2 regions of the Bradyrhizobium sp. RT6a genome follow, and region 1 is predicted to be linked to the other one. Evidence: riboswitches for the same ligand, from Rfam matches in the RefSeq annotation. Region 1 holds a riboswitch; the other holds the start of a gene.
What was found. Region 1 has a riboswitch for S-adenosylmethionine ahead of metX (homoserine O-acetyltransferase MetX). Riboswitches for the same ligand answer to the same signal wherever they lie in the genome.
Positions count from the first base shown of each region.

Region 2: linked by a shared signal. The riboswitch ahead of ABIC03_RS31785 (O-succinylhomoserine sulfhydrylase) and the one ahead of metX (homoserine O-acetyltransferase MetX) in region 1 are both predicted to bind S-adenosylmethionine.

Region 1 is NZ_JBEPQC010000004.1:167,986-172,192, forward strand. Features, by position in the region: gene hisC (histidinol-phosphate transaminase) at 1-446, opposite strand, end outside; gene ABIC03_RS22580 (chorismate mutase) at 479-1,327, opposite strand; SAM riboswitch at 1,532-1,611, shown strand; gene metX (homoserine O-acetyltransferase MetX) at 1,702-2,904, shown strand; gene metW (methionine biosynthesis protein MetW) at 2,918-3,580, shown strand; gene ABIC03_RS22595 (alpha/beta fold hydrolase) at 3,605-4,207, opposite strand, start outside.
Region 2 is NZ_JBEPQC010000008.1:192,702-196,908, forward strand. Features, by position in the region: gene ABIC03_RS31775 (SGNH/GDSL hydrolase family protein) at 1-299, shown strand, start outside; gene ABIC03_RS31780 (SGNH/GDSL hydrolase family protein) at 312-1,304, shown strand; gene ABIC03_RS31785 (O-succinylhomoserine sulfhydrylase) at 1,447-2,643, opposite strand; SAM riboswitch at 2,713-2,792, opposite strand; gene ABIC03_RS31790 (2'-deoxycytidine 5'-triphosphate deaminase) at 2,903-4,009, shown strand; gene ABIC03_RS31795 (PAS domain S-box protein) at 4,188-4,207, shown strand, end outside.

The DNA.
Region 1 (4,207 bases):
GGCGTCACCGCCTTGAGGATGGCGTCGACATCGCAGGTGAGGTTCTTCTCGGCCGCGACGACATTCTTCGCGCCGACCGCCATGGTTGCGATCGGGTAGACCAGGAAGCCGTGCGTGGTCGAGATCGCCTCGTCGCCGTGGCTGAGATAGGTGTGGGCGAGCAGATTGAGGATCTCGTCCGAGCCGGCGCCGCAGATGATGCGGTTGGGATCGAGCCCGAAGGTGCGCCCGATCGCTTCGCGCAGCACGCGCGAGGTTCCTTCCGGATAGTCTTCCAGATGATCCGCAACGTGCTTGAACGCCTCGATCGCCTTCGGCGAGGGCCCGAACGGCGTCTCGTTGGCCGAGAGCTTGAACACCTTGCGGCCGGGCTCTGCCACCGGAGTCTTGCCGGGCGTGTAGGGCGCAATATCGAGAATGCCGGGATTCGGCACAGGGCGGGACATCTTCAACTCCGGAATGGCAGGCGGTTCGCGACTTACGATTTCGACCCGGTCGGGGGCACCGTATAGCGCGTTGCGTGGCTGCCGACGAGGGCCGTGGAGCGCACCGAGGCCCCCGCCTCGATCAGGGCAGCCTTGATTTTGTCGAGGCTGCTCGTCGCGGTGACCGAGACCAGCAGCGCGGCGCCGTCGAAGGCGGTATCGGGCACGGCCACGATCTCGGCGAGCGGCGACAGGGCGCGCGCGACCTCGGCGTTCCACCCCGACACGCGCACGCTGAAGGTCTCGACCTCCGTCACAAGCGCGCTGTCGGCGACGCGCGAGACCGCGAACACGGGCAACGCCGCCGGATGGTCGGCGCGCTCGACGAACGGCAGCCGCGCGATGATCTTTGGCGCACCTTCTGCCTCGAGCTCCAGCCACCATGGTGTGCGGCTGGAGGTCGCCGAGACCAGCGCGAGGTCGCCCTTGGATTTCGCGACGGCCTCGACCGCCGCTTGCGCGCTGAAATGCGCGACGTAAGGCACGGTGAATCCGAAATGGAAGCGCACGGAATCGCGCATCGCCGGCTCGCTCGCAGAGATGTCGGCATGGACCGAGAACGGCGCCTGGACATAGGTGAAGGTCGCGATGATGACGCGCCAGATGCTCTCGACGGTGTCGAGCGGCAGGATGCCGCGATGACGCTGCACGAGGTCGCGCATCATGGCGGCCTCACGCGCAGGCCGAAACGCCGAGCCGACCTCCTGGGTCTGCTTCACGTGGATCAGGCGGTCGATGATGTCGCCGCGCTGCATCAGCAGGCGATGCATGCCCTCGTCGATCGCGTCGATCTCCTTGCGCAATTCCTGGAGCGATGGTGGCGCGGGCGGACGTTGGGACATGTCTGTGAGGTGCTGTTGAGAGGCGTTCCAATACGGATCAGGCGAGCCGTCACCGCTGCGATGAATGCCTGATTAGGCAGTCGGGGCTGCGAAAGCAAAGAGAAATGCAAAGGCAAATTCGGGGCCGTTCCGCCCGCGTCTCGACAGGTGAACTTGGTCGATCCGGGCCGCGACTTGACGAAAACCGTCCAAGACGGTAGTTTTTAGCCGTTCCGTGGTCATTTGAGCCGGCCGGCTTGCAGCCACGTTAAAAAACTCGCTAAACAGGCCGGGGACCCTTTCGATCCCGGCCGAACCTATCGTTCAGGCCGGGTTTTTCATGGCCTGATGTCAATGCGGTCACCAATACGATCGCAAACGAGGTCGATGGTCAGATGGTTGGCGTCCAGTCAATTCCGAGTCCCGCGATCACCTCCGACGAGCGGTCGCACGAGGTGGATCATCCGAGCTCGCAGGTCGCGCAGTTCGGCACGGAGCAGCCGCTGCGGCTGGATTGCGGTGTCGATCTCAGCCCGTTCCAGATCGCTTACCAGACTTACGGCGAGCTGAATGCCGATCGCTCCAACGCGATCCTGATCTGCCATGCGCTGACCGGCGACCAGCACGTCGCCAATGTGCACCCTGTCACCGGCAAGCCCGGCTGGTGGGAGACCCTGGTCGGCCCTGGTCGACCGCTCGATCCCCGCGAGTATTTTATCATCTGCTCCAACGTGATCGGCGGCTGCATGGGCTCGACCGGTCCGGCATCGATCAATCCCGCGACCGGCAAGGTTTGGGGTCTCGATTTCCCCGTCATCACCATCCCCGACATGGTGCGCGCGCAGGCGATGCTGATCGACCGGCTCGGCATCGACACGCTGTTCGCGGTCGTCGGCGGCTCGATGGGCGGCATGCAAGTGCTGCAATGGACTGCGGCGTATCCGAGCCGCGTGTTCTCCGCGCTGGCGATTGCCTGCTCGACACGACACTCGGCACAGAACATCGCGTTCCACGAGCTTGGCCGCCAGGCCGTGATGGCCGATCCCGACTGGTACCATGGCGGCTATGCCGACCACGGTATTCATCCGCATCGCGGGCTCGCTGTCGCCCGGATGGCGGCGCACATTACCTATCTCTCGGACGCCGCGCTGCATCGGAAATTCGGCCGGCGCATGCAGGACCGCGAGCTGCCGACCTTCTCGTTCGACGCCGACTTCCAGGTCGAGTCCTATCTGCGCTACCAGGGCTCGTCTTTCGTCGAGCGCTTCGACGCCAACTCCTATCTCTATCTGACCCGCGCGATGGACTATTTCGACATCGCCGGTGACCATGGCGGCGTGCTGGCGAAGGCGTTCGCGGGAATCCAGACCCGCTTCTGCGTGGTTTCCTTCACCAGTGACTGGCTGTTCCCGACTTCGGAATCGCGCGCGCTGGTGCACGCGCTGAATGCGTCGAGTGCGCGGGTGTCGTTTGCCGAGATCGAGACCGATCGCGGTCACGACGCGTTCCTGCTCGACGTGCCCGAGTTCTTCGACATCGCCCGTGCCTTCCTGCAGTCGGCAGGCAAGGCGCGCGGGCTCACTGCCAAGAATGCCTAAAGGACGGCTAGCCATGTCTGTACAGGAAGCGTTGCCGCTGGGCGGCGTTGCGACCGGGCAGCCCGGTGATTTTCGCGCCGACCATGTGCTGGTGGCCGAGATGGTCAAGCCGGGCTCGAAGGTGCTCGACGTCGGCTGCGGCGAGGGCGACCTGCTCCAACTGCTGGAAACCCGCGGCGTCGACGGCCGCGGCATCGAGCTGTCGCGCGAGGGCGTCAACCGCTGCGTCGCCAAGGGTCTTGCGGTGGTGCAGGGCGATGCCGACACCGACCTCGTGAATTATCCGGATGACGCCTTCGACTACGTGATCCTGTCGCAAACCTTGCAGGCGACGCGGCAGCCGAAAGTGGTGCTGGAGAATTTGCTGCGCATCGGCCGCCGCGCCATCGTGTCGTTCCCGAATTTCGGCTTCTGGAAGATGCGGCTCCAGCTCCTGATCGGCGGCCACATGCCGCGCACGGAGAATCTGCCGGCAAGCTGGTATGACACCGCCAACATCCATTTCTGTACCATCAAGGACTTCGTCGAACTCTGCGACGCGATCGACGTCAAGATGGAACGTGCCGAGGCGCTCGACCTCTACGGCCGCCCGCTGCGGCTGCGGATGCCCTGGTGGGTGTGGAATCTGTTCGGCGAGCAGGGCGTGTTTCTGCTGACGCGGGGCGGCAGGAAGTAGTTTTTCGTCATTTCGAGCGTAGCGCTAATGCGCCGCCAGCGATCTCGGATCGCGTACCGGCCATCTTCCCGCTTCCACCAGCGTGACGAACCGTTCCACCGTTTCGTTGAACAGGGCGGGCTCTTCGAGATTGAGCACGTGGCCGGACTTCGGAAACATGGCGAGCCCCGCCGCAGGCAGATGCTTCTTCAGGAACAGGCTTGCGCCCACGCACGGATCGTCCTCGTCGCCGCAGATGATGAGTGCCGGCGTCGTGGCGCCTCTGATCGCGTCCGTCATCGTAAAGATCGAGGGACGGCCGGCCTGAAACCCGCGCATCGTCCGCGCCGATCCCTTGGCGTCGTGCCGCGCCAGGGCGGCGTAGAAATCGGCGTGGCCACGCGGGTCCTTCACCAGGAAGGGAATCCGGCTCGGCGCCTCGCGCGTGACTTTTGCGACTTCGGCTGAGCCGAGCATCTCGAATTGCTCCGCGTTGGCGCGGCACTGCTTGCGCCAGGCGTCGAGGTTCTCGATCTCCGAGCCTGAGCCGACGCCGGCGAGCGTCATCGACAGCGCGCGTTGGGGCGCGTTGAGCCCGATCTGGAGCGACGAATAGGCGCCCATCGAGAGGCCGACGAAGTGCGCGCG
Region 2 (4,207 bases), on a different contig from region 1:
TGCAAAAGGCAGGGGCTGACGTCGTCTTGATGAATTTGCAGTACAGTCCGCGTACCGAAACCATGATTTCGGCGCCGCCATACCTCGACAATATGCGGGTGGTGGCGCAGGAGCACGATATTCCGCTGTTCGATCGTTTCGCGATCATGCGGCAGTGGAATGATCAGGGGCAGTTCGACCTGTTCAGCCCGTCGCGCGGGCCTGAGCTGGCGAAACAGGTCCATGATTGCCTTGGCCGGGCGTTGGCACAGTTCGTGATCGACGCTGCCCATCTGGAGCCGGCCCAGCAGCAAAATTGAGGTCTAGCGTTAATGAGTTCTCTCCGCCCTTTTTGCCTGACGGCATGGCTGGCTGTGCCCGCAGCAGCGCTGCTGCTGGTGCTGAGTCCGGCCTCGCAGTCGCACGCGCAGACGCAGGCCGCGCAGGCAACGCCGGCCCCGCAGCAGTCGGCTAATCCGGCTCCCGCTTCGCCGTCCCAGACCACCGTCGCAGCGACGTCCCCCGATCAGCGTGGCATTACGGCGCGCGCCATCGACAAGGTGAAGCAGGTCGCGAAATCCGCCGGCGACATTTTCAGCCGCGTCCCCTGCCTGTCGCCGAAGGGCGGCTCGAAGGCAATGGGCTCGCTGCCGCATGTCGCGGGCAAGCTCGTCGCCGGCCAGCCCGTCGTCATCGTCGCATTCGGCTCGTCGTCGACCGCGGGATTCGGCGCGAGTTCGCCTGAGTTCAACTATCCCAATCGCCTTGCCGCACAGCTGCACCGGCACTATCCGACCGCGGACATCACCGTCGTCAATGCCGGCGTCGGCGGCGAGGACGCGCCCGAGATGATGAAGCGCCTCCAGAAAGAGGTGATCGATGTGCATCCGGATCTGGTGATCTGGCAGGTCGGCACCAATGCCGTGCTGCGCAATCTCGATCCCGGCGAGACGGCCAAGCTCGTGGAGGACGGCATCGCCAGCATCCAGGCTGCCGGCGGCACCGACGTCGTGCTGGTCGATCCGCAATATTCGCCCGCCGTCAACCAGCGCGCGGACAGCGCCGGCAAGATGGTGAAGCTGCTCGGCAAGGTCGCCGAGCTCCGTCACGTCGGCATCTTCCCGCGCTTTGAGGTGATGCGCGACTGGCATGAGAAGCAATCGATTCCGGTCGAGAGCTTTGTGATCGCCGACGGCCTGCACATGAACGATTGGGGCTATGCCTGCTTCGCCCAGCTCCTCGGCGACGACATCATCCGCTCCGTCGGCCAGATCAAGCTCGGCGTCAACGTGCCCGGGGACGTGCGGACGTACCGGCCGATGTGACTTGTCGTCCCGGCGAAGGCCGGGACCCATACCGCGTGATCCATCAATGGTGCGCGGTGTTCGTACCGCGCCCCTTAACTCTGGGTCTTCCAAACTGCTTCCTGTGGTTATGGGTCCCGACCTTCGCCGGGACGACAATAATTCACGCCTTCTCCAGGGCCGCAGTCAGATCCTCGATCAGATCGTCCGCGTGCTCGAGCCCCGCCGAGAAGCGGATGAAACCCTCGCTGATGCCGAGCGCGGCGCGATCCTCCGGCTTCAGGCGCTGATGCGTCGTCGTTGCCGGATGCGTGACGAGGCTCTTGGCGTCGCCGAGATTGTTCGAGATCTTGGCCAGCTTGAGCTCGTTGAGCACGCGGAACGCCGCCTGCTTGCCGCCCTTGACCTCGAGACCGACCAGCGTCGAGCCGCCGCGCATCTGCTTCTTCACCAATGCAGCCTGCGGATGATCGGCGCGGCCGGGAAACACCAGCCGCGAAATCTTCGGATGGCTCGCCAGCACGTCCGCGATGCGCGCCGCCGTCTCGGTCTGCGCGCGCACGCGCACGGCGAGCGTCTCCAGGCCCTTGAGCAGGACCCAGGCGTTGAACGGAGAGATCGACGGGCCGGTCTGGCGCATGAAATTGTGGATGTGCTCGGCGATGAACGCTTCCGAGGACAGGATGATGCCGCCGAGACAGCGGCCCTGGCCGTCAATGTGCTTGGTCGCGGAATAGACCACGACGTCGGCGCCGAGCGCGAGCGGGCTCTGCCAGATCGGGGTGGCGAACACGTTGTCGACGACGAGCCGCGCGCCGCCGCTGTGTGCGATCTCGGCAATGCCGGGAATATCGAGCACGTCGAGCGTCGGATTGGTCGGACTCTCCAGGAAGAACGTCTTGGTGTTCGGCTTCAGTGCGCGCTGCCACTGGTCGAGATCCAGGCCGTCCACCAGCGTGGTCTCGATGCCATAGCGCGGCAGCAAATCCTGCACGACGTAGAGACACGAGCCGAACAGCGCGCGCGAGGCCACGACGTGATCGCCGGCCTTGAGCGGCGCCAGGATCGCGGTCGTCACCGCGGCCATGCCGGTCGCGGCCGAACGTGCCGCTTCGGCGCCTTCGAGCTCGATCATGCGGCGCTCGAACATCGCAATGGTCGGATTGGAGTAGCGTGAATAGATGAAGCCGGGGTCCTCGCCCTTGAACCGGGCCTCGCACTCCTCGGCGCTGTTGTAGACGTAGCCCTGGGTCAGGAACAGCGACTCCGAGGTCTCGCCATATTGCGAGCGCAGGGTGCCGGAATGGACCAGGCGGGTTTCGGGACGGTAGGACGCAGTGGGCGCCGGGGACTTCGACATAGGACCTCCTGAAGTGACCATCGAAATGGTCACAAAAAAACCGGCCTGGAATATTTCCACGGGCCGGGATCACAGAGGTCCCCGGCCTGTTTAGCGACTTATTTAACGTGGCTGCAAGCCGGCCGGCTCAAATCACCACGGGATAAGTCATGCTCATATTCCGCAATGCCCTTTCCGTCAAGACGTCCATCGGATAGCCGTAAAACGCTATTATTTCCCCGTATGTCGGGATGAATTGGACCCCTATGAGGACCCCCGGTTGACGTTCACGGTTGCCGCCGACGCCAATGGTATCCTGCCCGACCGCATGATCGCGGCGATGGCGGAGGGCGGTCTCATCCTGCCCGCATACGATTTCGTCGAGAGCCAGATCCAGCCGGCGAGCCTCGACCTTCGCCTCGGCGACATCGCCTATCGCGTTCGCGCCAGCTTCCTGCCCGGTCCCGGCGCCACCGTCGCCGAGCGCATCGACGGGTTGAAGCTGCACGAGTTCAGCCTCGCCGACGGCGCAGTGCTGGAGACCAACTGCGTCTACATCGTGCCGCTGCTCGAAAGCCTCGCGCTGCCGCCTGAGATCGTTGCGGCCGCCAACCCGAAGAGCTCGACTGGCCGGCTCGACGTCTTCACCCGCGTGATCGCCGACGGCACCCGCCGCTTCGACATGATCGGTGCCGGCTATCACGGCCCGCTCTATGCCGAGATCAGCCCGAAGACGTTCCCGGTGCTGGTCAGCGAAGGCTCGCGCCTGTCGCAGGTGCGCTTCCGCACCGGCGACGCCATCCTCAACATCGACGACCTCGAGGCGCTGCACGCGACCGAGCGTCTCGTCGATATCGACGATGCCGATCTCACCGGCGGCGTCGCCGTCTCTGTTGACCTTTCCGGCGAGAAGAGCGGGGGCTTCGTCGGCTACCGCGCCAAGCGCCACACCGGCGTCATCGACGTCGATCGTCGCGCCGGCTATTCCGTCGACGAGTTCTGGGAGCCGATCTCGGCCCGTCCCGACGGCAGCCTGATCCTCGATCCCGGCGAGTTCTATATCCTGGCGTCGAAAGAGGCGGTGCAGGTGCCGCCCGATTACGCCGCGGAGATGGTGCCGTTCGATCCGCTGGTCGGCGAGTTCCGCGTGCATTATGCCGGATTCTTCGATCCCGGCTTCGGCTATGCCGGTGCCGGCGGGCTGGGCTCGCGCGCCGTGCTCGAAGTCCGCTCGCGCGAAGTGCCGTTCATCCTCGAGCACGGTCAGATCGTCGGCCGCCTCGTCTACGAGAAGATGCTGGCCCGTCCCGACGCCATGTACGGCCAGCGCATCGGCTCAAACTACCAGGCCCAGGGGCTGAAGCTGAGCAAGCATTTCCGGGTGTAGCGATAGCCTCACCCTCCGCTGTCATGCCCCGGCTTGACCGGGGCATCCAGTACGCCGCAACCTATCCGTTCGATGACATCCGCTTCTGGAATACTGGATCGCCCGATCAAGTCGGGCGATGACACCGAATCTGTGTCAGGATGAGAAGCGAAATCCGGGCTACGTCCGAGGTGGCGAAATGACAGATCAATCCCAACT